4 regions of the Janthinobacterium breve genome follow, and region 1 is predicted to be linked to each of the others. Evidence: predicted binding sites of a transcription regulator. Region 1 holds the regulator's gene; each other region holds the start of a gene.
What was found. The regulator FNR, encoded in region 1, switches genes on or off when oxygen is low (the NO sensors DNR and NnrR bind a similar motif). The targets are predictions, from matches to a motif close to TTGATNNNNATCAA.
Positions count from the first base shown of each region.

Region 1 (7,624 bases):
GCTGTCGGCTGGCCGTCTGGCGCCCGGGCGCATCGTACACAAATGACGCCTATGCAACTCGACCTCGACATTCGCGCCACCTTGCGCTCCGGCAAACGCCGCTTCGACATGCACGTGCAATGCACCTCGAACAGCCAGCGCATCGCCGTGTATGGGCCGTCCGGTGCCGGCAAGAGCATGACCCTGAAAGCCATTGCCGGACTGTTTACACCGGACGCCGGCCATATCCGCCTGAATGGCCGTACCCTGTTCGATTCCGCCGCCGACATCAACTTGCCGCCGCAGCAGCGCAACGTGGCCTACCTGTTCCAGGATTACGCGCTGTTCCCGCACCTGACGGTGCGCCAGAACGTGGGCTTTGGCCTGAGCCGCGGCTGGTTCAATCCGCGCGCGCGCGAAAAATTGCAGAAAGTCGAGCATTGGCTAGACGCGTTTCATTTGCAGGAACTGGCGCATCAGTTCCCTGACGAGTTGTCCGGTGGCCAGCGCCAAAGGGTGGCGCTGGCGAGGGCGCTCGTGGCCGAACCAAACGCGCTGCTGCTCGACGAGCCGTTTGCCGCCCTCGATCCGGCGCTGCGTGTCAAAATGCGTCTGGAGCTGAGCCAGTGGCAGCAGCGCCTGGACGTGCCCATGATCCTGATCACACATGATCCGGAAGATGCGCGCATCCTGGGTGAACATGTGTTGTACTTGCGTGACGGACAAATTGACAGCATGGAAGAAAATAGGGCATCAGGTGAACGCATTGGATAAATCAGCGGCAGCGGAAATCGGCCTGCAAGGCTCGGTATGGATGACGGTGGGCGGCGAGCACCTGGGCGGCGTCGGCCGCGTGGAATTGCTGGGCGCCATTGCCGAGTGCGGCTCCATCACGCAGGCGGCCAAACTCGTCAAGATGAGCTACAAGGCGGCCTGGGACGCCATCGACGCCATGAACAACCTGGCTGGCGAGCCGCTGGTCGAGCGCTTGACGGGTGGCAAGGGCGGCGGCGGCACGCGGTTGACCCCACGGGGGCGCCAGCTGGTCGACAATTTCCGTATCATCGAGCGTGAGCATGCCCGCTACCTGCGCCAGCTGGGCAGCCAGGCGGAAGGCATCGCCGACGATCTTTTACTCATACGGAGAATGGCCATGAAAACCACGGCACGCAATCAATTCCTGGGCAAGGTGACCGAACTGAAACAGGGCGCCGTCAACGACGAAGTCACGCTGGCATTGCCAGGCGGCCAGCACATCGTGGCCATCGTCACGCGCGACAGCAGCGAAAGCCTGGGCCTGGTGCCGGGCGCGGAAGCGTTCGCGCTGATCAAGGCCTCGTCCATCATCCTCGTGGCGGACAGCGAAGGGGCGCGCTTTTCCGCGCGCAACCAATTGGCCGGGCTTGTGACGCGCGTGCAGACGGGCGCCGTCAACACGGAAGTGGTGCTGGACTTGCCGCGCGGCGGCACGATTGCCGCCATCATCACGAACCAGAGCAGCACCGACCTGGGTATCGAGATCGGCAGCAATGTGACGGCAATTTTCAAAGCGTCCAGCGTGATCCTGGGCGTGCCGGCTTAAACCCGAAGCAAGGACTAAGTTCAGGGGTCAGACCCCAGCTTTACGTTGCAGGCCTAATCCTTCAGCCTCGACAACCAATCGGCCGCCGCCGCCAGCGCCTGCCCGAGTTCCTGCGCCGTGTGCGCCAGCAGCGCCGGCACCTCGTCCAGGCGGCCCGCGTCGATGGCTTCCTCGGTGGCAAACGCGGCGCGGATCAGGCGCTTGGTGCCCAGGGTACCCACGGAACCGCGCACGCCGTGCAGGATGCGCGCCACGTCGCTGTGGCGGCCCGTTTGCAACGCTGTTTCGGCGTCGCGCACGGGCGTCATGCCCTTGTTCAGGGCGTCTTCCACCATGCGCCGCAGCACGCCGCGCCCCTTCGCATCGCGTCCCATCACGCGCATCAGCGGCGCCATGGAAAACACTTCCTCATCGGCAACAGGCGCCGGCTCGGTCGTCTGCACTTGGGGGCGCTTGGGCAGGTGGCGCAGGATGACTTCCATCATCTCTTCCACCACCACGGGCTTGGCGATGAAATCGCTGATGCCGGCCGTCATGCAGCGCTCGCGCTCGGACGCCAGCACGCCGGCCGTCATGGCGATCACGGGCAGGCTCAGACGCAGTTCCGTGCGGATGATATGGGTGGCGCTGAAACCGTCCATGACGGGCATCTGCATGTCCATCAGCACGATGTCGTAGCGCAGCGCTTCCGTGCGCAGCCGTTCCACGGCCTGCCAGCCGTCGCCCACCACGTCCAGGGTGGCGCCCATGTGCTCGAGGATGCCGCGCGCCACGGCCTGGTTCAAATGATTGTCTTCCACCAGCAGGAAATGCACGCCGGCCAGCTCCGTGCCCAGCGGCTGGCGCAGCATGCGCTGCTCGCCGCGGTCGTTCTTGGTGATCAGCGCCTGGTGCAGGGCATCGAACAGGCTCGATCCCGTGATCGGCTTCATCAGCACGACATCGGCCTCGGCGGCGCTGGAGATTTCTTCCAGGTGGTTGCGGGCGAAGGCGTTGACCATCACCACGATGGGCTGGCGCTGGCCGGTGGCCGCCTGGCGGATGGCCTTGGCCGTGGCCAGGCCATCCATGACGGGCATGTGCCAGTCGGCCAGCACCACGTCGTAGGGCTGCTGCTGCGCCAGGCGTTCGCGGTACAGTTCGATGGCGGCAAAGCCGGAGTCCACTTCATCGGCCAGCCAGCCCCACGCCTCGATCAGCTTGACGATCAGTTCGCGCGTGGTGCGGTTATCGTCGGCCACCAGCAGGCGCAACTGGCCCAGGGCCGGCATGCGCCGCGTTTCGGCCGGCTGCGCCAGCATGTCGAACGGCACGCTGAACCAGAAGCGGCTGCCCTTGCCTTCGCTGCTGGCGACGGCGATGTCGCCGCCCATCATGTGGATCAGCTGCTTGCTGATGGCCAGGCCCAGGCCCGTGCCGCCGAAGCGCCGCGTGATGCTCTGGTCGCCCTGTGAAAATGCGGAAAACAGTTGCTGTTGCTGCAATTCCGTCATGCCGATGCCCGTGTCGCGCACTTCGAAGCGCAGCCAGGCGCGCCCGTGCCCGCTCTCGGCCAGGCTGACGGCCACTACCACTTCGCCGCTCTCGGTGAACTTGATGGCATTGCCGGCCAGGTTGACGAGGACTTGCTGCAGGCGCTGGGCGTCGCCCACCAGGCGCCGCGGCACGTCGGGCTCGACGGCGATGGCCAGTTCCAGCTCCTTTTCGCCCGCATTCATGGTCATCGTCGTGGCCAGGGTATTCATCACTTCATCGAGGTCGAATTCGACGGGCGACAATTCCATGCGGCGCGCCTCGATCTTCGAATAGTCGAGCACGTCGTTGAGGATGCCCAGCAGCGACTGGCCCGCCACGCGCACCATGGTCAGATACTTGCGCTGTTCCGTATCGAGCCTGGTATTGCCCAGCAGATACACCATGCCCAGCACGGCATTGAGGGGCGTGCGGATTTCATGGCTCATGTTGGCCACGAAATCGCTCTTCGCGCGGTTGGCCGCCTCGGCCCGGTCGCGCTCCTGTTCCAGCTCCGCCGCGCGCGATTCGAGTTCCTGCTGCAGGCGGTCGCGTTCGCTCATCAGGCCGTTGAACGCTTCCGTCAGTTCGCCGATCTCGTCGCGCTGCTGCACCGGTACGGGGGTGAAACGGCTGCCGCTGGTGCGCAGGGCGAGCAGGGTGTCGCGCAGGCGCACCAGCGGCGACAGCAGGCGCACGGTGACCCAGCCCAGCACGGTAGCGGCCAGCAGCGAAGCGAGAATGCTCCACAGTACCAGCCGGTACAGCACACCATCGAACGGTTCGAAGGCATCCTCGACGGGCAGCGAGGCGGCCAGCAGCCAGTTCACGGACTTCAGGCGCTTGAAGCTGTTGACGGCCGTGACGCCGCGGCTGTTGGTGCTGACCATGCTGCCTTCACCATCTTCCTTCAGTAACTGTGTGGTCGTCAGGTTGGCGTTCGGCTTGCGCGGCTGCAGCAGCCGGCTGGTATCGGGGTGCAGCACGTAGCGCGGCGCGGCGTCGCGCGTGATGATGAAGTAATAGCCGCTCTTGCCGATCTTTTCCGTGCGCAGGCGGCCCAGCAGGTTATCCTTGTACAGGCGCAGCACGCCGATCACCACGCCCACCACCTGGCCGTTGGCGCCAAGCACGGGCGCCACCATCTGCACGATGGGCATGCCGCTCGATTTGCCCAGTATCGGTTCGGTGATCATGGGTTGACGCGTGCGCAAGACGGTCTGGAAATATTCGCGTTCGGCAACGTTGATGCCGGCGCGTCCCGTGACGAGGGGCATGTCGGCCACGACGGCGCCTTGCGCGTCGAGCACCAGCACGTCGTCGAACAGCACCAGCATCGAGCGGCGCGCATAGTATTCGCGCAATTGGGCGGGCTGGGCGATCAATTCCGGCGGCTGCTGCCTGGCCGTCAGCGTGACGATCTGCAGCAGCATGCCCAGCTTGTCGTCGAGCTCGGCAGCGGTGCGGGTGATCAGGGACGATTGCTGGCTCAGCAGTACTCTGGTGAAGTCGGCGCGCATGTGCTGCAACTGGATCATGGTGACCAGCGCGATCATGGCGATCGAGGTCAGGCTGGTGGCCAGCGCGACTTTTGCTTTAATGCCGAGAGGCTTCATGATTTCCTTTTCAGTACCGTGCGGCACAGGCGGCAGATAATGCTGTCAGGAATTTTCCTATCAATACATCAACTTGGCAAGCGGCGCCGCGCAAATTGCCCTCCCCGCATGGGCTTTTGACGATGTTGCCAGATAATTAAAGTCAGAACGTCGTTTATTCAGCGCAATTGCGGTGAAATTGGCACACGGCAACCGTGTATGCAGTAAACTCGTTATTGCATTTTCTAAAAGGTAACGACATGACTGAAGCGCTACTCACTCCCACCTTGCCCACAGTGAACGTGGAAGCGTTGCGTGCGCGATGCTCGACCTGCAGCATGCATCAATTGTGCCTGCCGATGGGCCTCGATGTGGGCGACATGGACAGGCTGGACCAGATCATCGGCCGCCGCCGCAAGATCGTGCGCGGCGCTTCGTTGTTCCGTATCGGCGACTCGTTCCAGAATCTGTACGCGATCCGCCTGGGGCACTTCAAGACGTACCAGATCAATCCGGGCGGCGAAGAGCAGGTGACGGGTTTCCAGATGGCCGGCGAACTGCTGGGCATGGACGCCATCAGCGCCGATCGCCACCACTGTAATGCGGTGGCGCTGGAAGACAGCGAAGTGTGTGAAATTCCGTTTTCCAGCCTGGAACAATTGCTGGGCAATATGCCGACCCTGCTGCGCCATTTCCACCGCATGATGAGCCAGGAAATCACGCGCGAGCAAAGCGTGATGCTGTTGCTGGGCAATATGCAGGCGACGCAGCGTTTTGCCGCCTTTATCGTCAACCTGGCCTCGCGCTATGAAGCGCGCGGCTATTCGGCCAGCAAATTTCAGCTGCGCATGTCGCGCGAGGAAATCGGCAATTACCTGGGGCTGACCATCGAGAGCGTCAGCCGTTTATTGTCGAAATTCAAGAAAGAAGGCTGGCTGCGCGTCTCCAACCGCGAGATCGAGATCTTGCAGCCGGCCAAGTTGAAAGCCATTACGGCCGGCACGGACGTCTGCAAGTAAGTCTTACAGCTCTTCATCGGCGTGCAGCGCGATGCTGCGCTGCAGGGGCCAGGTCCAGATGCCGGACAGGCGCCACTCGCGTTTGTCGTTTTCCACCAGCACTTGCCAGCGGCTGCGCTCGAGCATCGGCAGCGCTACCGAGAAGTTGCCGGCCGCATCGGGCTGCACCAGCAGCTTGATATCCTTTTCCGGCAAGGTCGCATGCGCCAGGTGCAGCTGCAGCGGACCCTGGTAAGCCTTGCCGAAGCTGTGCACGGAACCGCTGAGGCGCGCTGACGCCACATCATAGGACAGGCTGGTATCCATCGCCAGGTCGCTGGCGATCGTATCGCGCCGCAAGTCCTGGTTGATCGCCTTGCCCTGCTTGTAATAATCACCCACCACCAGCGCATCGGGCTGCGTAAACGCGATATACGCCATGCAGCTGCCGACGACCACGGACAGGCCGGGACCGATCATCAGCAGCCAAGGCCAGCGATGCTTGTACCACGGTGCAACGGGGGCTTGCAGCTTGAGACTGTCGGACATGGTATTTCTCCTGATTAATTGGCCAATCCCCATCCGGGGACTGGCCTTCCTACAACTTCGTGGCGGCGGCGAGGGCACCCGGTCCCCGTCCGCCTTTCCTTGTTAGCGCGGCACGATGAATACCGCGCTTTCACGCACATGCAGCGATGGGTCGTCCAGCGAGTGCAATTCGATGGCAATCTTGTTCGAGCCCTTCTCGCCGACGCCGTGCGGCACGCGCAGGCGGATAGGCCAGCCCAGCGTTTCCGTTGGCTGCAAGGTCACCTCTTCGCGCGTCAGCAAGGTCAGACCCGGCAAGCCGGAAGCGCTGATCTTGAAGTGCTGGGTTTGCTCCGAAGTGTTCATGATCTGCAGACGGTAAACGTTCTCGATCATGCCGTCTTCCACTTCGCGTCCCATCGAACCGCGGTCGCGGATGACGTCCATTTTCAGGGGCGTGCGCAGGGCCAGCGAAGTACACACGGCGATGATGATCAGGGCCAGGATGGAGGTGTAGATCAGCACGCGCGGACGCATGGCGCGCTGGCGTATCTGCTTCGAACTGAAGTTGTTTTCCATCGCATGGTCGGTACTGTAGCGTACCAGTCCCCGTGGCCGCTCGACCTTGTCCATCACGCTGTTGCAGGCATCGACGCAGGCGGCGCAGCCGATGCATTCATACTGAAGGCCGTTGCGGATATCGATGCCGGTCGGACACACCTGCACGCACAGGGTGCAGTCGATGCAGTCGCCCAGCTTGTCGTTGTTGCCGGCCTTCTTACTGATGGCGCCACGCGGTTCGCCGCGCTTGGTATCGTAGGTGATGATCAGGGTGTCCTGGTCGAACATGGCGCTCTGGAAGCGCGCGTAGGGGCACATGTATTTGCACACCTGCTCGCGCAGCCAGCCCGCGTTGCCGTAGGTTGCCAGGCTGTAGAACAAGACCCAGAACCATTCCCAGGGACCGAAATTGAGGGTGGTCACCGCCTGCGCCAGGTCCTTGATCGGCGTGAAGTAGCCGACAAAGGTAAAGCCCGTCCACAGGGCGATGGCGCCCCACACCAGGTGCTTGGCCGTCTTCTTGAAGGCCTTGCGCACGGAGGGGCCCTGCTTGTCGAGGGCCATGCGCGCGCTGCGCGTGCCCTCGATGCGGCGTTCGACCCACAGGAAGATTTCCGTGTATACCGTTTGCGGGCAAGAGAACCCGCACCACACCCGCCCGGCGATGGCCGTGACGAGGAACAACAAATACGCACAGATGATCAGCAGGGCCGCCAGATAGATGAAATCCTGGGGCCAAAGCACGACGCCGAAAATGTAGAACTTGCGCGTGGTCAAATCGAACAGCAGGGCTTGCCTGCCATTCCAGGTCAACCACGGCAAGCCGTAGAACGCCAGCTGGGTAAGCCATACGCATACCCATCGCCAGG
Region 1 is NZ_JBNYXY010000011.1:229,594-237,217, forward strand. Features, by position in the region: gene modB (molybdate ABC transporter permease subunit) at 1-46, shown strand, start outside; gene ACQ4W0_RS23170 (sulfate/molybdate ABC transporter ATP-binding protein) at 52-753, shown strand; gene ACQ4W0_RS23175 (TOBE domain-containing protein) at 794-1,561, shown strand; gene ACQ4W0_RS23180 (response regulator) at 1,615-4,689, opposite strand; gene fnr (fumarate/nitrate reduction transcriptional regulator Fnr) at 4,929-5,687, shown strand; gene ACQ4W0_RS23190 (FixH family protein) at 5,691-6,215, opposite strand; gene ccoG (cytochrome c oxidase accessory protein CcoG) at 6,318-7,624, opposite strand, start outside.

Region 2 (7,624 bases), on a different contig from region 1:
GCAGGCTGGGCACTACATTGCATGCCATCGCCACTTGCACGGCGACAAACAGGACGATGCCGGCGGCCGCCAATTGCATGGGTTCAACGCCGCGCCGGCCAGCCCATTCCGTCAGCATGCCCATGCCGATGGCGCCGAAGATGACGGCCGCCATACCCAAGTACAACATATACGCCACGCTATCGTCGGACAAGCCACCCACGTCGGCCAGCCAGCGGCCGACCCACAAGCCCTGCACGCCAAAAAACACCGTGTGCGGCAGCAGGATCAGCGCGATGGTGCGGCGAAAGGCCCCGTCGCGATACACACTCCAGACACTGACCTTGCTCATCTTGTTCATGGCAGCTGCAGGCACGGGCATGGCTGGCGACAGCAGGCGGATCAGTACGCCGATGGCCAACGCCGCCAGCGCCAGGCCCAGGAACACGCCGCGCCAATCCGTGTAATGCAGGGCCAGCTTGACGGGCATGGTGGCCGTGGCCGCTCCCAGGCCGCCCACGGCGATCAGATAGCCGTGCACGGACGGCAGGCGAGCGGGCGCGATGGCGCACGAGATTGCTTTCACGGCGGCCATGAAACAGCCGCCCAGGCCTGCCCCCATCAGGGCCCGAGCCCATATCAGCTCGGCAAAGCTGTGGCCCCGGCTGAACAGCCACACACCCAGGGCCGCCAGCGCCAGCAGCCACAGTTGCACCGTGCGGGGGCCGTAACGGTCGAGCGCCATGCCAATCGGCAGTTGCACCAGCGCAAAGGCGAGAAAAAAGGCGCTGGTCAGCAGGCCCAGCTGCGCCGGCGTCAGGGCGATGGCGCCCAGCAATTCCGCCGTCAGCACGGCATTCACGCCGCGCAGCAGGCACGACAGGTAATGACCGAGCGCAAACGGCAGGAACACCAGGCAAAACACGGCCACGCCGGAACGGGAAGAGGCGCCGGCGCCGCGCATGCTCAGGCGGCCTGTGCCAGGCGGATGATTTTATGCGGCAACTGCGGCATAGGCTCATCCGTCTCGAAAAAGAATTTATCGTGGCCAAAGGCCGGCTTCAAATCGTCCATCCACGTCGCTTCCGCATCGAACTTCGCATAAAACGGCCGGCGCACCCAGTCCGGGTTGCGCGCCTGCAAAAATTGCAGGGCAAACAGTTTTTCGCCATTGATGCTGACGATGCCATCGATGACGATCTTGCCGGGAAATGCGCTCATGGACGGTCCGCGCACCGTGCGCGACAAGCCGGACACCATCTGGTAGGCGGCCTGGAAGATTTCATGTGCCTTTGCCAGCGGCAACTCGAAATAACTGCGTGGCCCCGTGTCCCGTTCGACAAACATGTAATACGGAATCGCCCCCAGGCGCGTGCCCGTCTGCCACAGCTCAGCCCAGCTTGCCGGGTCTTCATTGATGTGGCGGATCAGCGGCCCCTGCATGCGCAAGGTGGCGCCCGTCGAGACGATGCGTTTCACCGCTTGTTGGGCGATGTCCTGGCGCAATTCCACGGCATGGCTGTAATGGCCCATCACGGCCAGGTTTTTGCCCGCCTTGACGATACGCTCGAACAGGCGCAGCAAATCGTCCGCGTCGCGGTCGGAGACAAAACGCTGCGGCCAGTACGCCACCGCCTTGGTGCCGATGCGGATGTTCTGGATATGTTCCAGGCCCGGTTCGAGCAGTGGCTCCAGGTAGGCCGCCAACTGGCGGGTATTCATGATCATCGGGTCGCCGCCCGTGATCAGCACGTCTGTCACTTCCGGATGCAGTTTCAGGTAGGCGGCCAACTCATGCGACTCGCGCGCATCAAATTTCATGTCATCCATGCCGACGAACTGGGGCCAGCGGAAGCAGAAGGTGCAATACGCGTGGCACGTCTGGCCCGCGCTGGGAAAAAAAAGCACCGTTTGCGCATATTTATGCTGCAGGCCGCGCACGGGCGCATCGTTGACTTTCGGCACGTTATGCGTCATCTGCCCGGCAGGATGGGGATTCATGCCCAGGCGAATCCCGTGCACATAGGCGTCGATGGCAGCCTTGTCCTGTTTGACCAGCACGAGATCGCGCAAGTGCGCGTACTGCTCGGGCGGCAGCATGTCGCGGTGAGGGAAGACGAGGCGGTAGATGGGATCGTCGGGAATATTGTTCCAGTCGATCAGCTGGTCGAGCACATAGGCATTAGTGCGAAACGGCAAGACGTGCGAAACCACCTGCACGGCTACACGCTGCTCTTCCGGCAACCATTCCCACTGCCGCGCCTGATGGATGGTTTGCCGCGTATACGGCTTGAACTTGGGTGGAAACGGCTCGGTAATGAGTGCGGACACGATAGTCTCCTTGCCAATAAATAGCGATAACTTTCATGGAATTGGCCCTATATCGGCCAATTCCAGCCTTTTCTCCCACAGGCCATGCCAGCTCGGCATGCTGTGAAAGTCATCATAATTCTTGCCATTCAGAACCAAATTGCTACATATCAACAAGCATTCCGATACCTTGCTCGCTGCCTACAAGCAACACCTTAGTTTGTTCCATCGCAATTTGATGGGCCCCTCAACGACGTAAATTACGGCTTTGCAACACATCCCTCGATTCTCACAAGGAGCTGTCATGAAACGCTTATTCACGGGTAGCCTGCTGTGCCTGGTTTTTGCCGGAGGCAGCGTCAGTGCCGCGGTCGAACCAACGGAAAAAGACGCCATCGCCATGGCCGAACGGGGCGCCGCTTTCATGAAGGCACATGGCAAGGAAGAGATGATGAAGAAAATCACGGCGAAAGACCCCGACTTCGTGCAGGGCTCGCTGTATGTGGACATGCGCGACATCAAGACGGGCATCGTGCTGGCCCACCCCATCAATCCTTCCATCGTGGGCAAGGATTTGACGGATGTGCCCGACGCGAATGGCAAAAAATATCGCCGTGAAATCATCGAGCTGGCGCAAAAGCAGGGCAAGGGCTGGGTCGACTACCAGTACAAGAACCCCACCAGCGGCAAGATCGAGCCGAAGACCACGTATATCCTGCGCGTCAACGATGTGGTGCTGGAAGCGGGTATCTACAAAAAATAAGGCAGGGGCGGCGCACACGAACGCCGCGCGCCGCCTGCGCTTGGAACAGCCATCGCCAGGAGTCAAGCATGCTCAATACACTACGCATCGGACCAAAATTATTGCTGGCGCCCGCCCTGGTCTTGCTGCTGCTGATACTCAGCTCGACCGGCGCATGGTATGGCATGGTGCGGCAAAATGCCTCGCTGGAAAACATGGTACGGGTACGCATCACGCATCTGAAGGCGGCCGCCGACGTACTAGGCGAGGCCAGGCAAGTACACGGCAATATGTACCAGTTGCTGTCGTGGACGAATGGCAGCTTCGCCAAGGCTCGCCTCGATACACTGGAGCAACAGATCAAGGCGCGCCACGCGGCCATCGGCACCCAGCTGGCCTCGCTGCGCGCCACGGCCACGGGCGCCGAGCGCACCCTGGTCGATGCAGCCATCACGGCCCTGGCCGGCTACCGCAAGGCCGTGCTGGAAACCATGGAAATGGCGCAGATGGACCAGTCGATCGCCACCAATTCCATGCTCAAGGCGGAAACGCAATTCGGCCAGTTCAATACGCAGCTGACGCAGTTGTCGGCCCTGGAAACGACGCTCAGCAGCCAGGCCCATGCGACGGCCAGCGCCGAGTTCCGCAGCCTGGGCTGGAGCCTGCTGCTGACCGTCCTGCTCTCCATCCTGGTCTCCATCGTGGTGACCATGCTGGTACGCCGCGCCATGCTGGTGGAAATCCGCGGCATTGCCGACGCCGTGCAAGACCTGGCGGCAGGCAAGCTGATCGCCGGTGCGCCCAAGCAGGGCAATGACGAGATCGCCGCCACGTCGCGCGTGCTAGACCAGACCATCGCCAACCTGAACCAGACCTTGCGCACCATCATGGGTGCCGTGCAATCGATCGATACGGCGTCGCGTGAAATTGCCACCGGCAATCTGGATCTGTCGGCGCGCACGGAAATGCAAGCGAGCTCGCTGGAAGAAACGTCGAGCGCCATGGAAGCGCTGACGCAAGCCGTCAATGACAACGCCGACAACGCCCAGCTGGCCTGCGAGCTGGCGGGGCAAGCGTCCACCCTGGCCGTGCAAGGGGGCGCGTCGATGCAGCAGGCGGTGACGACGATGGCGACGATACGCGCCAATTCGCGCCAGATCGTGGATATTATCGGCGTGATCGATGGTATTTCCTTCCAGACCAATATCCTCGCGCTGAATGCTGCGGTGGAAGCGGCGCGCGCGGGCGAACAAGGCCGCGGCTTTGCCGTGGTGGCGTCCGAAGTGCGCACCCTGGCGCAGCGCTCGGCGCAGGCGGCCAGGGAAATCAAGACCTTGATCGCCACGTCCGTGACCACCATCGATGGCGGCAGCGTGGCCGTGCAGCAGGCGGGCGACAGCATGAGCGCCATCGTGGCCTCGGTGCAGCAAGTCAATGACATCATCCAGCGCGTGAAACAGGCCAGCGCCGAGCAGGCCTCGGGCATCACGGAAGTGAATCAGGCCGTCACGCAAATGGATGATGTCACCCAGCAAAATGCGGCCCTGGTGGAACAGGCGGCAGCGGCAGCGGCCAGTTTGCAGGACCAGGCCGTCAAACTGTCGGCGGCCGTGGCCGTGTTCACGCTGGACGAGCACTCCGCTGCGCCGGCCAGCCACACCGATGAGGAGGCATTCCAGCATCCGGCCAGCCCCGTCAAGGGAGAAGGCAAGGACAGGCGCGCGCTGCACAGTCCGCTACGCGGCATGCCCCGCAGCAGCACGCCCCGCAGCCAGCGCGGCGCTTGACCCCGGGCCGGACGGCTAGGCGGCAGGCGCGCGCATCGGCTTGCTCAGGTAGGGCGAACCGGCGAGCACGAAGCGCCACGGCGTTTCCATCGCCTTGGAAATGCCGATGCGCGGCCCCGCTTGCACCGTCACGTCATCCTCGCGGGCCAGCAGCATGAACGGCGGCGCATCGAGCACCAGCCGGTTATGCATATGCGTAACACCTAGCGCCTGGCACACCTTGCCCGGCCCCGAACACAGCTGCCGCAGTTCCTCGACGCCGCGCCGCTCGCGCATGCGGTCAAGGCCCGCCAGCGGCTCGATGGCGCGGATCAGCACGCCTGCGCCATGGCCCGCTTCGCGGCACACAAAGTTCAGGCACCAGTGCATGCCGTACGAGCGGTACACATAGGCATGTGCGGGCTGGCCGAACATGGCCGCATTGCGCGGCGTCATGCCGCCATACGTGTGCGAAGCGGGGTCCAGCCGGTCATACGCTTCCGTTTCCACGATGCGCCCGCCCACGCCGTCAACCAGCACGGTCACGCCGATCAGCTGGCGCGCCACGCTGCAAGAATCGTCCGCAAAATCGATGCCCGCCAGGAGTTTTTTCATGCGGCAATTGTAGCGCCACGCTTGCCCGCACGCACCGGCGACTGCCTTAAAAACAAATACATCTTACTTTTTTCACCATAAAAACAGGGGCTGATTGCGTCGCCAAATGAGCAACATCGGTGGCAATCGCGGCAAAAACAGGAATTTTTCGACAATCTATTGCAGAGATGAACTATTGCCATGCATAAACATGGATAATCATCGGGCATTGCACAAGGCGTCCATGAGGCCGTCGATGCGCAGCGCACGACCGAACAACCAGCGGGCAAGACAATGATGATGAGAGCGGCAGCGCAAAAGCAGGTAGTGCAGGAAGATCCGGTTGACGCCTTGATGCGTTCCATCCGTATCCCGCCGCGTCCCAGCCTGCTGGTCGACTTGCAGCGCGAACTGGCCGAAGACGACCCGTCGCCGCGGCGCATCGCGCGCATCATCGCCGACGATGTCGGCATGTCCGGTGCCCTGCTGAAATTGGCCAATTCGCCCTTCTATGGCGCCGCGCGCAAGGCCAAATCCGTCGAACAAGGCATCAACTTTCTCGGCATCAACCAGTGCAGCGCCATGATGACGGGCTTGCTGGCGCGCCAGGCGCTGGAAGCGGAAGGCGTGGAACTGACCAATTTCTGGGATGTATCGGCCAAGCGCGCGCGCGCCCTGGTGTTTACCTCGCGCAAGTTGCACATCGCCCCACCTGACATCGCCCACACCTTCGGCCTGTTCTGCGATATCGGCGTGCCCCTGCTGATGAACCGCTTTCCCGACTACGTCAAGACGTACGCGGCGGCGGCCAATGATGCGCGCAATTGCTTTACCAGCCTGGAAGACGCACGCCACCAGACTAACCACGCGGCCATCGGCTGCTTGCTGGCGCGCAACTGGGGCTTGTCCTCCGATGTCTCCTGGGCCATCCTGCACCACCACGACTACACGGTGCTGGCGGACCCGTCCACGGACGACGCCATCCGCTCGCTCGTCGCCCTGTCGCTGCTGGCCGAAAAGGGCATTCAGCGCTACCATGGCAACAGTACCTCGCTAGAGTGGGACAAGGGCGGCGAACTTGCCTGCCAGCATCTCGGCCTGTCGCAGGAAGAAGCCGCCGACCTGCTCGACGAGTTGCACGAGATGTTCGATACCGACCATTGATGTATCGGGCGGCCGCGGCCGCCTGTATGATCTATCCGGCGCCTGGCAAAGCCTTGGTGCCCGTTTCCGTTTGCCTGACCCGTATTTCTTAACCTGTTGATCGCCATGCCCAAAAATAAGCGCCCCGTCCCCCGTAAATCCGCCAACACGCCTGAAGACAAGGATGAGTCCGTCACACGCATGCTGTGCACGATGGCCCTGAACCTGGCGGAGCAGGAAGACAGCGAATCGCAGGGCACGGTGCTGGCCGAGCAAGCCGTCGAGTTCGGCCGCCTGATCCGCAAGGCCTTGAATCAAAAGAAGGATGAAATCCTGTACGACGCCATCGAGCGCGCCAAGTATGAAGACGTGGGCGCCTATCAATACTTGCGCAGCCATATCGAGGAAGCCGCGTCCGTCTTGACGATCCGCCGCGAGAATGCCCCCACCATGGAAATCAACGCCTTTGTCGTGCCGCTGCTGGTGCAAAGCACAGGTGGCTTGAAGCAAGCGGACAGTTTCCAGGACCAGAACGCGTTCGAAGCGCTGGTCAAAAGTGTTCAACAGTCTCAGCTGGAAAGCGCCAAGGCCAAGGTGGTCTTGATGAGCCATGCCTACGACCTCGATGAAATCGACCGCATCACCTACAGCCACCTGCACGAGATGGTGCGCGATGCGTACTCATCGATGACGGACAAGAAAATCGTCGCCACGCCGGGCCTGGAAAGCAGCATCGTCGGCTGGAGCGAGACGGCCTTCGGCCCGCAAGACACGGCCGTCGAACTGCGCTTCCTGCTGGGCTTTGCCCTCAAGCGCGTGGACGACCCGTTCTATGTGGAACCGAAGGATGAAGCGGCGCTCGACGCCTGGTTCGACGCGCGCATGACCCGCTACCAGCAGTGGACGACGGAAGTGGGCGACCTGGTGAGACGCTGCCTGGCACCGGCAGGCAGCACCCTGGAAGTGAGCTTTTTGTACCAGGATCTGTTCCACGGTGGCAAGGAACAAGGCATGAGCGAGTATGCGATGCTGCAAATGATGTCGGGCATCAACCATGCATTGGCGGAAAACAACGTGGACGCCGGCGACG
Region 2 is NZ_JBNYXY010000001.1:169,869-177,492, forward strand. Features, by position in the region: gene ACQ4W0_RS00745 (MFS transporter) at 1-943, opposite strand, end outside; gene ACQ4W0_RS00750 (KamA family radical SAM protein) at 946-2,310, opposite strand; gene ACQ4W0_RS00755 (cache domain-containing protein) at 2,594-3,052, shown strand; gene ACQ4W0_RS00760 (methyl-accepting chemotaxis protein) at 3,121-4,818, shown strand; gene ACQ4W0_RS00765 (DNA-3-methyladenine glycosylase) at 4,834-5,412, opposite strand; gene ACQ4W0_RS00770 (HDOD domain-containing protein) at 5,689-6,555, shown strand; gene ACQ4W0_RS00775 (hypothetical protein) at 6,661-7,624, shown strand, end outside.
Region 2: ACQ4W0_RS00750 (KamA family radical SAM protein) is a predicted target of FNR. The motif match lies at 2,450-2,463, and genes of this name have one in related genera.

Region 3 (7,624 bases), on a different contig from region 1:
GAAAACAGCTGGTCGTAATAATGCGCCGTGTTGGCGATGGCTTGCACGCGGCGTGCCGACAGGCGCAGCACTTGCGCATCGTCGGTCCGGTTGCTGCGGTATTCCATCTTGAGCGCTTCGCGCAGCGCCGCCTGCGCGGGGCCGTTGAGCGCCGCGTAAGCCTTGCCATGCTGCTCTTGCGCGGCCAGTTCCAGCCAGGCCGTCAATTCGCGGTGCAGCCAGTCGGCCGTCCAGTCAGGCGCCTGGTAGGCGCCGTGGCCCCAGATGGAGCCCAGCTGCATGCCGCCGACAGATTGCCAGGCCGTCTGGCCATCGAGGATGCCCTCGCGGTCAAACAGCTGCCGGCCATCCTGCGCCAGCACTTGCGCGGGGATAGGCGGCGCCTGCCGGTAGACTTCGACGCCGTAGTAGCCGAGCAGCGAAAACGTCACAATCAGCACACCGATCAAGGTGAACCAGAGTTTTTTATAGGGACCCATGGGTCTTTCCTTTGTCAGTGCACCACGGCCGGCGCAAAGCGCTCGAACAGGATATTGTTTTCAGTATGGATGTGCGCCATCAGGTCTGCACGGAAGGTGCGCAAGCCCGTGTACAGCGCGCGCCAGGTGGTGCAGGCGCCAGCAGGTGCGGTGATATCGTTCGTCATTGCCTCCATGGCGCGCAAGGCCACGCCATGGTCGTCATGCTCCATGCGCATCACGTTGATGGGCGCGCCGGCCCGGGGGCCCTGGCCGCGCACGATCATCGGGAACAGCACATCTTCTTCCTTGCGCATATGGCTTTCCAGCTCCTGCGCCATGGCCGACATGTGTTCCGCCAGCCCGTGCGGACAGTCGGCGCGGTCGCCATGTACCTGCTCGACCTTGCGTGCCAGACGTATCAGCTCGGGCAGCTGCTCGCGGTGCACGGCGTGATAGCGCGCCAGGAGGTGTTCCACCAGCTCGGTGGCCGAGGCGTCCTGCCAGTCACGCTCGCCGCTGGTATCTGCGCGCTCTGCCAGCAGCCGCAGTTCCTCGACGATGGGCGCCGTGTCCACGCCGGCCGCTTCGGCCGCCGCGCGCAGGGTCTTGTTGCCGCCGCAGCAGAAATCCAGGCGGTGCGCATCGAACAGGCGCGTGGCGCCAGGGATGCGGCGGGCCAGCTGGCCCAGGGATAACTCGATCATTTCCATAACAGTTCCTTGAGGATGAATAGGTAGATTTATTGCACGGCGCCCGCGTGGTAGACGCCCGGCACGGGTTCGCCCGTCACTTCCAGCACGCCGACGGCGCCCTTGCCGGCGCGCGACAAGGCATGGTCGACCAGCAGATAGCTGCCCGGGTGCTGCACCTTGAGTTCGACGATGGTGGCGCCGCCCGGTGCCACGAGGGTGGTTTGCACGTCGTGTTTCGGGCTGCTGATCGAGCCTTCGCTGTACACCTTGTCGAAAATCTCGCCGATGATGTGGAAGGACGAAATCTTGTTCGGGCCGCCGACGCCGAAATAGATGCGCACCGTCTCGCCGACTTTCGCCTGCAGTTTGTGCGTCTTGCTCAAGGCACCCACTTCGCCGTTGAAGACGTAGTAGTCGGGCAGTTCATTGGCCATTTTTTCCAGATTCGGTTCCTGGTGCACGGGCGCGCCATGAGGACGGCCCGTGTACATCTCGCCCTGCATCACGTAATACTCGCGGTCCACTTTTGACAAGCCGCCTTCCGGTTCGACCAGGATCATGCCGTACATGCCGGCCGCGATATGCTGCGGCACCAGCGGCGTGGCGCAGTGATACACATACAGGCCCGGATTGAGCGCCTTGAAGGTGACCGTCTTTTCCTGCCCTGGCGCCACCTGCGTGTGCTGTCCGCCGCCATGGCCGCCCGTCACCGCGTGCAGGTCGATCGAGTGGATCATCTTGCTGTCCTTGGCATTGAACAGGGTCAGTTCCACCGTGTCGCCCACCTTGGCGCGCAGCATGGGGCCGGGCACTTGCCGGTTGAAGGTCCAGTAGGTAAAAGTGGTGCCGTCATCGAGCTTGCCCGGCAATTCCACCGTCTCCATGCGGTACTTGAGCAACTGCGGCGCGCGCGCGCCGATGGCGGCCGGCACGGAGGCCGGGTTGGCGGCCACGCTGACGGCCGAGGGATCGGGGCCGCGCATCGGCGACGGTGCGGGCGTGTACAGGGCCAGCGCGGCGGCCTGGCTGGACTCGTTGGCAACGCTGCCGGCGCCAGCAGCCTTAGGTACCCCGGCTTCGGCCAGCGAAGTGCCGCTCACTTCCAGCTTGCCTTCCATGCCGATCTGGCGGTGGCCGGGAATCGAGCAGTAATAGGTGAACGTGCCGGCGCGCGTGACCTTGAAGCGCACGCTGGTGCTGCCGCTATTGGCGCTGAATTTGGCGGATGCCACGTTGAGTTCCGGGATCAGCAAATCGTGCTCGGCGCCTTCGCCGCTTTTCAGCACGAGTTCCACCGTGTCGCCCACCTTGGCCGCAAGCACGGGATTGACCTGGCCCTTGGCGTCGATGAACACCATCTTGCCGTCGACGATATTGGTTTGCAGTTCATAGCGCTTGAGCGTCGCCGCGGCGGAGGGTTGGCTGGCAGCGGCCGCAGTGGCGGCAGCGCTGGCCGGCAGGCTCGCCTGGGCTTGCACGGACAGGGGCATGGCCAGGACGCAGACGGCGGCGGCAATGGCGCGGAGGGAGGGAGTCGTTTTCATCAAGCTTTCCTTGGTCTTGTATGCCGGTTCGGCACTCTTACCTAGGCAAACCGCGTGCCAGGAAAAACTTGTTTTAAATCAACGATTTGAAAAATGCAGGGTCCTTATGACCCTTCTTGACCGTGGTTCCTTGTACCCTGCATGGTACTTATGACCACCACCGCTATCCACCTGCTGTTACTCACCGACCTGGTCGCCGACCTGCCCGTGGCCGTGCGCCTGCAGCGCCTGGTGGGCAGCCTGCGCGCCCACTTCGGTTGCGAGGCCGTGGCCTTGCTCAAGCTCGATGGCGAGCACCTGCGTCCCGTGGCGATGGCCGGTCTGGCCAGCGACGCGCTGGGACGCCGCTTCGCCATCGCCGACCATCCGCGCCTGGCCGCCATCCTGCAACGGCGCGGCGTGCTGTGCTTCCATCACGACAGTTCCCTGCCCGATCCATATGATGGCCTGATCGCCGAACGGGCCGGCGAGCCCTTGCCCGTGCACGACTGCATGGGCATGGCGCTCGACCTGGAAGGTGAACGCTGGGGCGTGATCACGCTCGACGCGCTGCAGGTAGGCACCTTCGACGCGCGAGCGCAGCGCGACCTGGGCGAGCTGGCCTGCGCCATCGAGGCGGCCGTGCGCGTGACCCGCCTGGAAACGGAAATCCGCGCCCTGCGCCTGTCGGGCGGCGCCATGCTAGCCGATGCGCAAGCGCCGCGCGAGGAACACGACTTCGTGGGCCAGAGCAGCGCCATCACGCAACTGCTGCATGAATTGCAGGTAGTGGCCGAATCGGACCTGCCCGTGCTGCTGCTGGGCGAAACGGGCGTCGGCAAGGAATTGTGCGCACACCGCCTGCACCGCTTGTCGCGCCGCGCCGGCAAGCCGCTGGTCCACGTCAATTGCGCGGCCTTGCCGGAATCCCTGGCCGAGAGCGAGCTGTTTGGCCATGTGCGGGGCGCTTTTTCCGGCGCCGTCAGCGACCGGCCAGGCAGATTCGAGGCGGCCGAAGGGGGCACGCTGTTTCTCGATGAAGTGGGAGAGTTACCGCTGTCGATACAGGCCAAACTGCTGCGCACCCTGCAAAATGGCGAAATCCAGCGCCTGGGCGCGGACCGGCCGCGCCGGGTCAACGTGCGCGTGATCGCCGCCACCAACCGCAGCTTGCGCGAGCATGTGCGCGACGGCACGTTCCGCGCCGACCTGTATCACCGTTTATCGGTCTATCCCGTGCCAATTCCGCCGCTGCGCGAGCGGGGCAATGACGTGCTGCTGCTGGCGGGCGGTTTCCTGGAACTGAACCGTGCGCGCCTGGGACTGCGCAGCCTGCGCCTGTCGGCCGCCGCCGAAAACGCGCTCTGCCATTACCGCTGGCCGGGCAACGTGCGCGAACTCGAGCATGTGATCAGCCGGGCTGCGCTGAAAGCCGTCATCCGCGGCGCGAACCGCAAGGACATCGTGACCCTGGAAACGGATATGCTCGACCTCGATGCGCTGGAGGCACCTGCCGGCACGGACGCGCTGCCGCCGGTGCCGCCGGTGCCAGGCGCGTGCGGCACGCCGGCGGCACCGCTGCTGTCGATGCATCAGATCGTGGAAGCGAGCCAGCGCCAGGCCATCCGGCAAGCGCTGGTCCTGCATCAGGATAACTGGGCTGCCGCCGCGCGCCATCTGGGGCTGGACGCCAGCAATTTACATAAGCTGGCGCGCCGGGTGGGGCTGAAAGCCTGAGCCGGGATAAAGCTCAGCGGTGGATCACCAGGGTGGTTGGCAGGCTGTGCAGGTAGGCGGCCAGGTCCTTGATGTCCTGGTTGCTCAGCGGTTTCACCTGGCCCGTCATGATGGCGTTGTTGCGGCCGTTGGCCTTGTCGCCCCGTTTATACGCCGTCAAGGCGTGTTCCAGGTAATCCTTGTGCTGGCCCGCCAGTTTTGGGTACGACGGGTCGATGGGCGAACCGTAATCTTTGCCGTGGCAGGTGGCGCAGCTGTATTTTTCGGCCAGGGCCTTGCCCGTGTTGATATTGCCGGCGGCGCTGGCGCCGATCGAGACGGTGGCGCAAACGAGGGCGGCGAGTAGTATTTTCATCTGGCTGGTCCTCAGTTCGGCTTGGCTTGTTGCGCATAATACGCGGCGACATCGGCGATATCCTGGTCAGACAGGCTGCTGGCGATGCCCTTCATGCTGGGGTGCTTGCGATCGCCCTTCTTGTAGGCTTGCAGCGCACTTTCGATATATTTTGCCGGCTGGCCACCGATCATCGGTACCTGGAACACTTCGGGGAAGGTCGCCTTGTAACCGGGAATGCCGTGGCAACCGATACACATTTCCACCTTGGCAGTCGCTGCCTTGGCGTTTCCTACAATGTCAGCCGCTGTGACGGCATTTGCTATGCCGGCAAGCACGAGAAGTGCAAATATTTTTTTCATAGTGGCAAAGTGAACAGAGGTAATCGGAGAAACGCCAGAGCTGGTTTTTATTGATTTTATGTGTAGACAATTAAGGTTGACAATTAATCTGCTGCTTGCCGATTCTAGCCAAGATATTCTTGCAAGTCCACCTATAAAACCCGCATTGTAGGAAGGCGGGCACAGGCCGTCCGCGTGGCGGTACGCCTCAGTTCTGTTTATACTCACCCTTTCCCCACTTTGGCAGACCGCTCATGCAAGCAAAGCACACCCAGCAAGGCCAACGCTTCGAAGGCTCCGACAGCTATGTCGCCACCGCCGACCTGAAACTGGCCGTGAACGCGGCGCTGACTCTGCAGCGCCCGCTGCTGATCAAGGGCGAACCGGGCACGGGCAAGACCATGCTGGCCGAGGAAGTGGCAGCCGCGCTGAACATGCCGCTGATGCAATGGCATATCAAATCGACCACCAAGGCGCAGCAGGGCCTGTACGAATACGACGCCGTTTCGCGCCTGCGCGATTCGCAACTGGGCGACGAGCGCGTGCGCGACATCCAGAACTACATCGTCAAGGGCGTGCTGTGGCAGGCGTTTACGGCGCCCGAACCGGTGGTGCTCTTGATCGATGAAATCGACAAGGCCGACATCGAATTTCCGAACGACCTGCTGCGCGAACTGGACCGCATGGAATTCTATGTCTACGAAACGCGCGAAATGGTTACGGCGCGCCATCGTCCGCTGGTCATCATCACCTCGAACAACGAGAAGGAATTGCCGGACGCCTTCTTGCGCCGCTGCTTCTTCCATTACATCAAATTCCCGGACAAGGACACGATGGAACAGATCGTCGCCGTCCACTATCCACACCTGAAACAGGAATTGCTGGCGCAGGCGCTGCAAACCTTCTATGAAGTGCGCGACGTGCCGGGCCTGAAGAAAAAACCGTCGACGTCGGAATTCCTCGACTGGCTCAAGCTCCTGCTGGCCGAAGACATCCCGGCCGAGGCGCTGCGCAGCAAGGACAACAAGGCTGTCGTGCCGCCGCTGCACGGGGCACTGCTGAAAAACGAGCAGGACGTGCACCTGTTCGAGCGCCTGATGTTCATGTCGCGCACCAACCGCTAAGGAGCGCCGGTGAACGACATCAGCCCGGACAAGGTCTTCGTGCCCCTGGAACTGCACGGTATCCGCCTCGAAACGCTGGCGCCGCACCACGCGGCTGGCCTGCGCGCGGCGGCCACGGATGGCGAGCTATGGAATCTGCGCGTCACCTCCGTACCCGAACCGGACCAGGTGGATCAGTACATTTTCAAGGGCATCGAGATGCGCCCGGCGCGCTTCGCCTTTGCCGTCGTCGACGCGGCCAGCGGCGAGGTGCTTGGCACCACCAGCTACCACGACGTGATACCAAGTATTGGCCGCCTGGAAATCGGCTACACCTGGTACGCGAAGCGCTGCCGGCGCAGCCACGTCAACACCACCTGCAAATTGCTGCTGCTGGCGCACGCCTTCGACACCCTCGGCTGCGCGCTGGTGGGTTTTCGCACCGATAACTTCAACCATGCCTCGCAGGCTGCCATCGAACGCCTGGGCGCGAAGAAGGATGGCGTGCTGCGCCACCATGCGCAGCGCCGCGACGGCACCGTGCGCGACACGGTCATGTACAGCATCACGCGCGGCGAGTGGCCGGAAATTGCCGCCCATTTGCGTTACAAGCTGGCGCAGCGCCCCATCGCCGCGCTGCCTTGCGCAGGAGGCGCAGGCACAGAGGAAGCGCCATGCTGATCGATTTTTTCTTCACGCTCAAGGATGCGAAGATTCCCGTCTCGATCAAGGAGTTTTTGACGCTACTTGAGGCGCTGCAAAAGAACGTCATCGACGCCTCGATGGACGATTTTTACTATCTGTCGCGCCTGACCCTGGTCAAGGATGAAGCGCATTTCGACAAGTTCGACCGCGCGTTTGCCCAGTACTTCAAGGGTGTCAACGCGGCCTTCGAGACGAACGCGGCGATTCCCCTCGACTGGCTGCTCAAGCGCATGCAGCGCGAGCTGTCCGACGAGCAGAAGGAGCAACTGGAAAAATTCGGCTACGACAAGCTGATGGACCGCCTGAACGAGCTGCTGAAGGAGCAGAAGGAGCGCCACGAGGGCGGCAGCAAGTGGATCGGCACGGGCGGCACGTCACCGTTCGGCAATGGCGGCACGAATCCGGAAGGCATCCGCATCGGCGGCAAGGGCGGCAACCGCACGGCGGTGAAAGTGTGGGAAGCGCGCAGTTACAAGGATTACGACGGCGAGCGCGAACTGGGCACGCGCAACATCAAGGTGGCGCTGCGCCGCCTGCGCAAATTCGCGCGCGAAGGCGCGGAAGACGAATTGGCCCTGGACGCCACCATCGCCGCCACGGCCAACAACGCGGGCTACCTCGACATCCGGATGCGGCCCGAGCGCAAGAACCGCATCAAGGTACTGATGCTGCTCGACGTGGGCGGCAGCATGGACGACCATATCGAGCGCACCGAGGAACTGTTTTCG
Region 3 is NZ_JBNYXY010000001.1:50,527-58,150, forward strand. Features, by position in the region: gene ACQ4W0_RS00230 (nitric-oxide reductase large subunit) at 1-479, opposite strand, end outside; gene ytfE (iron-sulfur cluster repair protein YtfE) at 494-1,171, opposite strand; gene nirK (copper-containing nitrite reductase) at 1,201-2,697, opposite strand; gene norR (nitric oxide reductase transcriptional regulator NorR) at 2,848-4,413, shown strand; gene ACQ4W0_RS00250 (c-type cytochrome) at 4,427-4,768, opposite strand; gene ACQ4W0_RS00255 (c-type cytochrome) at 4,780-5,109, opposite strand; gene ACQ4W0_RS00260 (AAA family ATPase) at 5,343-6,212, shown strand; gene ACQ4W0_RS00265 (GNAT family N-acetyltransferase) at 6,222-6,872, shown strand; gene ACQ4W0_RS00270 (vWA domain-containing protein) at 6,866-7,624, shown strand, end outside.
Region 3: nirK (copper-containing nitrite reductase) is a predicted target of FNR. The motif match lies at 2,766-2,779, and genes of this name have one in related genera.

Region 4 (7,624 bases), on a different contig from region 1:
ATCATCTTCGGCCCGAACAACGTGGGATTCCCAGAGTTTGTCGTAAAGCGTCTTCATCATGATTTATGCAGCGTTGCCACAGCCTGTTTAAGTGATCAAGTGATACCAAGTCATACGGTGATCCACAGGGATTATGCCATATATTGCGCAATACAGAACCGAAACAGGTAAAAGCGTGGGATTGGCGATACAAAGTTTGGCCACATTGTTAGATATGAGCTGGAAATTGCCGATATCGGCACATTGGCGGCATGCCGGCCCCATCCGCAGGCGGGTTGCCGAACGAGTCACGGCGCGATCAGAAATTGATATTTTTTCCTCAACCTTTCGTGTATTGTATTTCGACAATAATGACCGGCGCGCGCGCGCACGCGCTTACAACCGATGGGGACCTGAATGAAACTGCACTTATGGGCGCTGGCCGCCCTGACCCTGGCCAACACGCACGCGGTCGCCGCCGCGCCACGAGAAACCTGCGTACAGGACTTGCGCGCCATTGCGCCCTTCCTGCTGGAAAACGATACGGGCGCACGCGCCCACCTGGCGCAAAAGGGCCAGGCCTATTTCGACCTGGCGCTGGCCACGGCCACCACGGCGGCGGCCCGCGCGGCCGATGACAAGGCTTGCAACGCGATCCTGGGAAACTATCTGGGCATGTGGCGCAAAGGCCATTTGTACGTGAAGCCGGGCAGCACGCAAGACATCGCCAAGCCTGCGCCGGCCAAGCCGAGCATAGCGGGCCAGCCTTCCCCGTCGAAGGAGCCGGCGCTGCAGATCTTGTCAGACTCGACTGTGCTCCTGACCCTGCCCAGCTTCCACGACCGCTACCGCGCCGCCGTGGCCGCCCTGCTCGACACGCACCGCGCGGCACTGGCGGCGCGTCCCAACTGGATCCTCGACGTGCGCCGCAACGGCGGTGGCAGCGACAGCACGTATGCGCCGCTGCTGCAATGGATCAGCTCGGACGAGATGGTCAGCCTGGGCGCCGAATGGCTGTCCACGCCGGCCAATATCGAAGGCCAGGAAAAAGTCTGCCCGCTGCTCTCGCCCGGCGACGAGGCATGCGCGGCTTTCGCGGCCCAGGCCGTGGCACAGATGCGCACGGTCAAGCCGGGTGAATACGTATCACAGGAAAGTGGCGAACTCATCAGCTATACCCGCGTGAGCACGCCGCAGCCGCGCCGGCCCGCGCGCGTGGCCGTGCTGGTGGACCGCGATTGCGCCAGCTCCTGCGAAGAATTCCTGCTGGCGGCGCGGCAAAGTTTTCACGTCAAATTGATCGGCCGCAACAGCGAAGGCGCGCTCGACTATTCCAACCTGCGCCTGCACACCCTGCCTTCCGGCGTGCGCCAGCTGCAATACGCCACCTCGCGCTCGGCCCGTTTGCCACAGCTACAGGTCGACCTAGATGGCATCATGCCCGACATCTACCTACCTCCGCCGAAGGACGAGGCGGAGCGCGCCCAGGAAATCGTGCGCGTGCAGCGCTGGCTGGAAGGCGGCAGTCTACGCCCGGATCACATTTGACGCCGCTAGCACCATAAAAAAACCCGCTAAACATAGCGGGTTTTCTCATGAATACAGCGATACTTACAGCGCCTGACAAAACCGTAACGAGCGGAAGGGAGAGGTGGCTAAGAAGCGCAACCGTACTAAAGTACGGTGAGCATCGCAGGCCGCCTATACCGACGCGCAGTAGGTTTTGTCAGGTGCAATCATGCAGCCAAACGCACACTACCCCTGCAACCATCCATCAGGAAAGATAGGCCCACGACCAGCACCAGCTCGCCTTCGGCCGAGCGGGCAGTACCGGTAATGCCTTCCACGGTGATGGCCGTCATCGGCTTGATCACCAGGTCGGCCGTGCCATCGACGGCGGCCACGGCGAGAATGTACGGCTGTGGCGCAGCGACAACAATGCCTACGCGTTCGCTGCACGATTCGTAACCCAGGGCGCCGGCCAGCGAACGCACGGGCAATGGACGACCCTGGTCTTTCAGCACAGGCGCGCCGCCCACTTCCATGAAGGTTTCCGGCAATTCGACGACGCGCTGCACTACCGCCATCGGCAGCGCCAGCGCGGCGCCCGAGGTGGACACCAGCATGGTCGGCACGATGGACAGCTCGATCGGCAGGCGGATGGCAAACTTTGTGCCCTTGCCCAGCGTCGATTCGATGTGGATGGCGCCGCGGTTTTTCTCCACGGCCGTCTTGACCACGTCCATGCCCACGCCGCGTCCGGAGACGCTGGACGCCACTTCCTTGGTCGAGAAACCAGGCAGGAACACCAGCTGGAAGCATTCGTCGTTGCTCAATTGCGCGTTTTCGCTGATCAAGCCCTTTTGCTGGGCCTTGCTGCGCAGGAAGGCCGGGTCCATGCCCTTGCCATCATCCTGCAGCACGATCATGACACTGTTCGCTTCCTGCCAGGCTTTGAGCGAAATATACGACTTGGCAGGCTTGCCTGCAGCCAGGCGCGCTTCCGGCGACTCAACGCCATGGTCGAGCGAATTGCGCAGCATGTGCACGAGCGGATCGTACAGGCTGTCGACCACCACGCGGTCGACTTCCGTCTCCGCACCTTCGATGGTCAGCTCGACATCCTTGCCTAGGTCTTTCGCCAGTTCGCGCACCAGGCGCGGGAATTTCTGGAACAATCGGCCCACGGGCTGCATGCGCGTGGCCAGGGTGGCGCGTTGCAGTTCGGTCGAGTAGCGCGACGCGCGCTCCAGGGTTTCCGCCAGGGTCGCCATCAGGGTGGCGGCCTGGCCTTCGAATTTGAATTGCAGCAAGCGTTCGAGCAGCACGGCAGCCTGGTTGGCAGCCTGCACCGACTCGCCGGCCACTTCCAGCAGCGCGTCGAGCTTGACGGCATCGACGCGGATGCTGTCCTCCTTGACGGGCGCGGCATGGCGCACTTCCGGACGCTCGTCGCGGCGTTCCGCGCCATCCCAGGCCTTGGCAGCCGGCTTGGTAGCAGTGGCAGGTGCGGCGGCCACGACGGCAGGCGCGGCGGCGACGGCGGAAGCCGGTGCGGCAGCGACCTGGCTACCCGCCGGCACGACGGCGTTATACATGCCTTCCCAGTCCAGGCCATCGGCACCGGCGCTGGAAACAGCGGCGGCTGGCGCCGCCACGAGCACTTCGGCAACGGGCGCGGCGGCTTGCGCCACAACGGCAGCGGCAGGTGCAGGTGCAGGTGCGTCCATGCCCTTGCCTTCGATGGCGTTCGTCAGGATGTGTTCCAGCTCTTCCGGCATGGCCGGCAAGCTTTCCGGCGCGGCACCGTTGGCCAGTTCCGTCAGCTGGTCGGCCACGAAACCGGACGCTTGCAGCGCCGCCTCGATGGCGATCGGGGTCACGGGCGCGGCGCCCGTGCGCAAGGCGTCGAACAGATTTTCCGTCAGATGGCAGGCCGCCACCAGCGCGGGCAAGCCCATGAAGCCGGCGCCACCCTTGATGGTGTGGAAGGAACGAAACACGGCATTCAGTGTTTCCTTGTTGTCAGGATCACGCTCGAGGCGCAATAAGTGCTCTTCAACATTAACCGCAAGATCCATCGCCTCAACGACGAAATCCTTGAGCATATCGTCCATTAGAATCCCAAATCCGCAAGAAGGTCGTCTACATTATCCTGGTCCAGCGCCACCGACGGCACGGACGGGCCTTGCATCAGCGGCACCGGCTTTTGCGCCAGTTTCTCGCGCACTTCAGCCGGCGCGTTGTCGCGCAGCAGCTGGGCAAGCTCGTGCTCCACCGTCTTGGTGATGTTGACCACTTTTTTGATCAGCTGGCCCGTGATGTCTTGGAAGTCCTGCGCCATCATGATTTCCAGCAAGCGCGCTTTTTCCGCTTCCGTTGCCTCGGCAACGGCTTGCGCGAACTGGCGCGAGTCGCCAGCCAGGGCCTTGAATTCTTCCAGGCTCAGCTTGCCATCGAACAGCGCCGTCCAGCGGCTGTCCATGTCCTTGGCTTTCTTCGACAGCACATCTTGCGCCGGCATGCCTTCGTCGAGCGTATTCAGGACCTTGTTGGCGGCCTGTTCGGTCAGGGTGGCGACATATTCCAGGCGGTCCTGGGCATCGACGATCTGCGACGACGCTTCCGTCAACGCCTTGTCGTAGCCCAATTCGCGCAGCGAATCGTGCAGCAGGCGCACGATGCCGCCCAGGCGCTCGAACATCGGCTTGTCGGACTGGTCGACAGGATCGGCCGCTTCGCCAGGCACGCCTGCGGCAGCCGCCGGTGACGCTTCCGGCGCGGCGGCGACTGGCGCTTCCGCGGCGGCTGACGGCACGGCAGCGCTGGCCGACACCGAGTCGAACAGCGCATCAAAATCATCGTCCGCGATCACTGCTGCGGGCGCTGCGGCAGGCGCGGGCTTGGGAGCGGCCGCACTTTGCGCAGATACTTCATCGAATAATGCATCAAAATCATCAGCGGCGTTGGTCATATCCCTGCTTCTCCATAATTTGTCAAAATTCCGCCTGAACTGTGCGTTTTACAGACTGATACCCACAATTTCTCGATTAAGATGATTTGAGGCAATACCGCTGCGATGGTGCGAGTGTAGCAGGGCGCCGCCCTGTTGGTAAATCTCAAAACGCGCTTCCTGGTGTAAAGCTGCTCCATAAGACCTTTTCCGTCAGGAAATAAGTGTTCCTGCCGTTGTATTTTGAAATACTACCATTGGCGTGCCTGCAAGACCACGCGCCGCACAAGAAATCCTGCTCGCGGGCGCCTGCGCAACAGTGCGTCATGGATATCATTGCGGCTAAAACACGATCTTTCTACCAATGTTGTCTATACTGAAGGTGCAATAGTATTGATAATTATCAAGTCTTTACATGAATACCATGCTGCTGCCGCGCCTACAATTAGGGGCGTTGCACGCGCTGAGTCACCGCCAAAGGACCTGCCATGTATAAGAAAATTCTGATCGCCACGGACGGCTCCACCGTCTCCAACCTGACGGCCTGTGCCGGCGTTGCCTTTGCCGAACAGATGCAAGCCGACATCCTTGCCGTGTACGTGGCGCCCGAATACCAGTATCCGGTGTACATCGAAATCATTCCACCAAGCTATCCCAGCGAGGAGGAATACCGCATCGCCATGCGCAAGGCGGGCGCCGACCACTGGCAGCCCATCCTCGACGCGGCCGCCAAGCGGGGCCTGGAAGCGACGGGCCTGACCGCCTTTTCCGACAGCCCCGCCCTGAAAGTTGTGGAAGTGGCGCAATTGCAGCAATGCGACCTGATTTTCATGGGCTCGCATGGCCGCAGCGGCTGGGGGCAATTGCTGCTCGGCAGCGTGACCAACAAAGTGCTGTCGCACTCGAAATTGCCGGTGCTCGTGCATAGGCTGATCAAGGAACCCCCATCGAAATAAGGGGTCACATGGCCACGCAGGCCGCCGCAGCCGATATATCGCGCAAATAAGGCAAAACTGCGGCCACTTCAGTTAAGATGACAAAATTTCACGTTTCTTAACACCTGGCCGGCCGCCACAAAACGGCCAGGGCAAATTACACGCCTCCAGATTGCGCCTATGATACGTATTGTGATTGCCGACGACCACACCATCATGCGGGAAGGATTGAAGCGCATCCTTGACGGCGCGCCGGACATCGACATCGTGGGCGAAGCCATCGACGGCTTTGAGGTACTCAACCACGTACGCCAGGGCGGCTTCGACCTGTTGCTGCTCGACCTGTCGATGCCGGGCCGCAGCGGCGTCGACCTGATCCGGCAAATCCGCAGCGAGGCGCCCAAGCTGGCCATCCTGATCCTCACCATGCACGAGGAAGAACAATATGCGGTGCGCGCCATCCGCGCCGGCGCGCAAGGCTATCTGACCAAGGAAAGCGCGGGCACCCAGCTGGTGGGCGCCATCCACAAGGTGGCGTCGGGGCGCCCCTACATCAGCGCCGAGGTGGCAGAGCAACTTGTGCTCAACATCATGATGCCGAATGAAAGCTTGCTGCACAAACAGCTGTCGGACCGCGAGTTCGAAGTCTTTTCCCTGCTGGTGGCGGGCAAGTCGATCACGGAAATCGCCAACAATCTGCACCTGAGCGTGAAGACGGTGAGTACGCACAAGACGCGCATCATGCAAAAGATGGGCATGAGTTCGCTGTCGGAAATGGTCCAATATGCCGTGGCGCACCGCCTGCTGTCCCCCTTCAAGACCTGACCGTGCTCGCCTGCGAGTAGGAACAATCCTACATCAATTGCCACAGCTCCTACTGTCATATTCAGCCACTGCTGATATTAATTGCATACGGTTGTTGGCATACTGAAACCAGTAATCAAGTTGCTGGGAAGTTATTTCATCACACAGCAAGTCTTCAGCGAATTGAGCATTACCAGCCTGGACGCGCGCCGCCGACCCTTGCCCGCCCGCCGTCCTGCGCACCTTGTCATTCAACTCGGAACTACCTGTCACCAGGAGATGAACATGCTGTCCACGCAAACGCCTGAAACCCGCGCTGCCTCTCCATCGCTGGCCCCCTCCTCTCCGATGGAAGCGGGACGCCAGCGCCAGGGGCGCCTATGGTCGAACCTGAAGGAGGTGTGCGACCTGCTGCATATCTCCAGCGCCTGCACCATCGCCGCCGACGAACTGCTGTTCCAGCACGTGCAATTCAAGACGGGCCAGCGCGTACACACCATCGGCCAGCCGTTCGACACCCTGTACATCGTCAATTCAGGCTTCCTGAAAACCGTGCTCATCGACGAATTCGGCAATGAGCAGGTACTCAGCTTTCCCATGAAGGGCGACATGCTGGGCGTCGATGGCATCCACTCGCGCCATTATTCCTCGGAAGCGGTGGCCCTGTCCGACTGCGACCTGATCCTGCTGCCGTTCAAGAAGCTGACGGCGCTGGGCCGCGTGCACCTGGAACTGGAAAATGTCATGTACGGCGTGATGAGCCGCGAACTGGTGCGCGAACAGGCGATGATCGGCATGCTGGGCGCCCTCAGCGCCGAGGCCCGCGTGGCGCGTTTCCTCGTCTCGCTGGCCGACCGCTTCGCGCAGATGGGCTATTCGAGCAAGCTGTTCAACCTGCGCATGACGCGCCATGAAATCGGCAGCTACCTGGGCCTGACCCTGGAAACGGTCAGCCGCACCCTGTCCGCCTTCAATGAAATCGGCCTGATCTCGGTCGATCAGCGCACCATCGGCATCAAGGATCCGGACGCCCTGAAAACCCTGCGCCGCCTGCCGCCCTCGCGTTCGCGCGCCAAGCAGCTGGCCGCCGCCAAGCTCAAGGCCGACACCGCCGCCACCGCCTCGGCGCAATTGCTGGCCACTATTTAACACCATCCCGTTTCCTTCAAGCTTGGCACAGGCTTGACCCGGCCAAGGCGCGCACCGCCTTGCCGGGTCTTTTTTGCTGCCGCTCCCCTTCCGCGCCGCGCCTGCGGCTGCCTTTGCGCAGCACTCTCATCCAAGCTGCCCTGGCGCCGTAAAAAAGCACAGATTTCGCACAAATAAGCCTTGCTTTTCGGGCCACATTCAACAATAATGCAAATACGAATCATTCTCAACTGAGACAAGAAAGCCCAACATGCAAAGCTCAAAACCAGCCTTGATCCAGGATGCCGCTACCGCCCACGTCCGT
Region 4 is NZ_JBNYXY010000014.1:44,467-52,090, reverse strand. Features, by position in the region: gene leuC (3-isopropylmalate dehydratase large subunit) at 1-60, opposite strand, end outside; gene ACQ4W0_RS26015 (S41 family peptidase) at 397-1,527, shown strand; gene ACQ4W0_RS26010 (chemotaxis protein CheA) at 1,716-3,596, opposite strand; gene ACQ4W0_RS26005 (protein phosphatase CheZ) at 3,596-4,453, opposite strand; gene ACQ4W0_RS26000 (universal stress protein) at 4,921-5,388, shown strand; gene ACQ4W0_RS25995 (response regulator) at 5,548-6,192, shown strand; gene ACQ4W0_RS25990 (Crp/Fnr family transcriptional regulator) at 6,520-7,320, shown strand; gene hemP (hemin uptake protein HemP) at 7,571-7,624, shown strand, end outside.
Region 4: ACQ4W0_RS26000 (universal stress protein) is a predicted target of FNR. The motif match lies at 4,826-4,839, and genes of this name have one in related genera.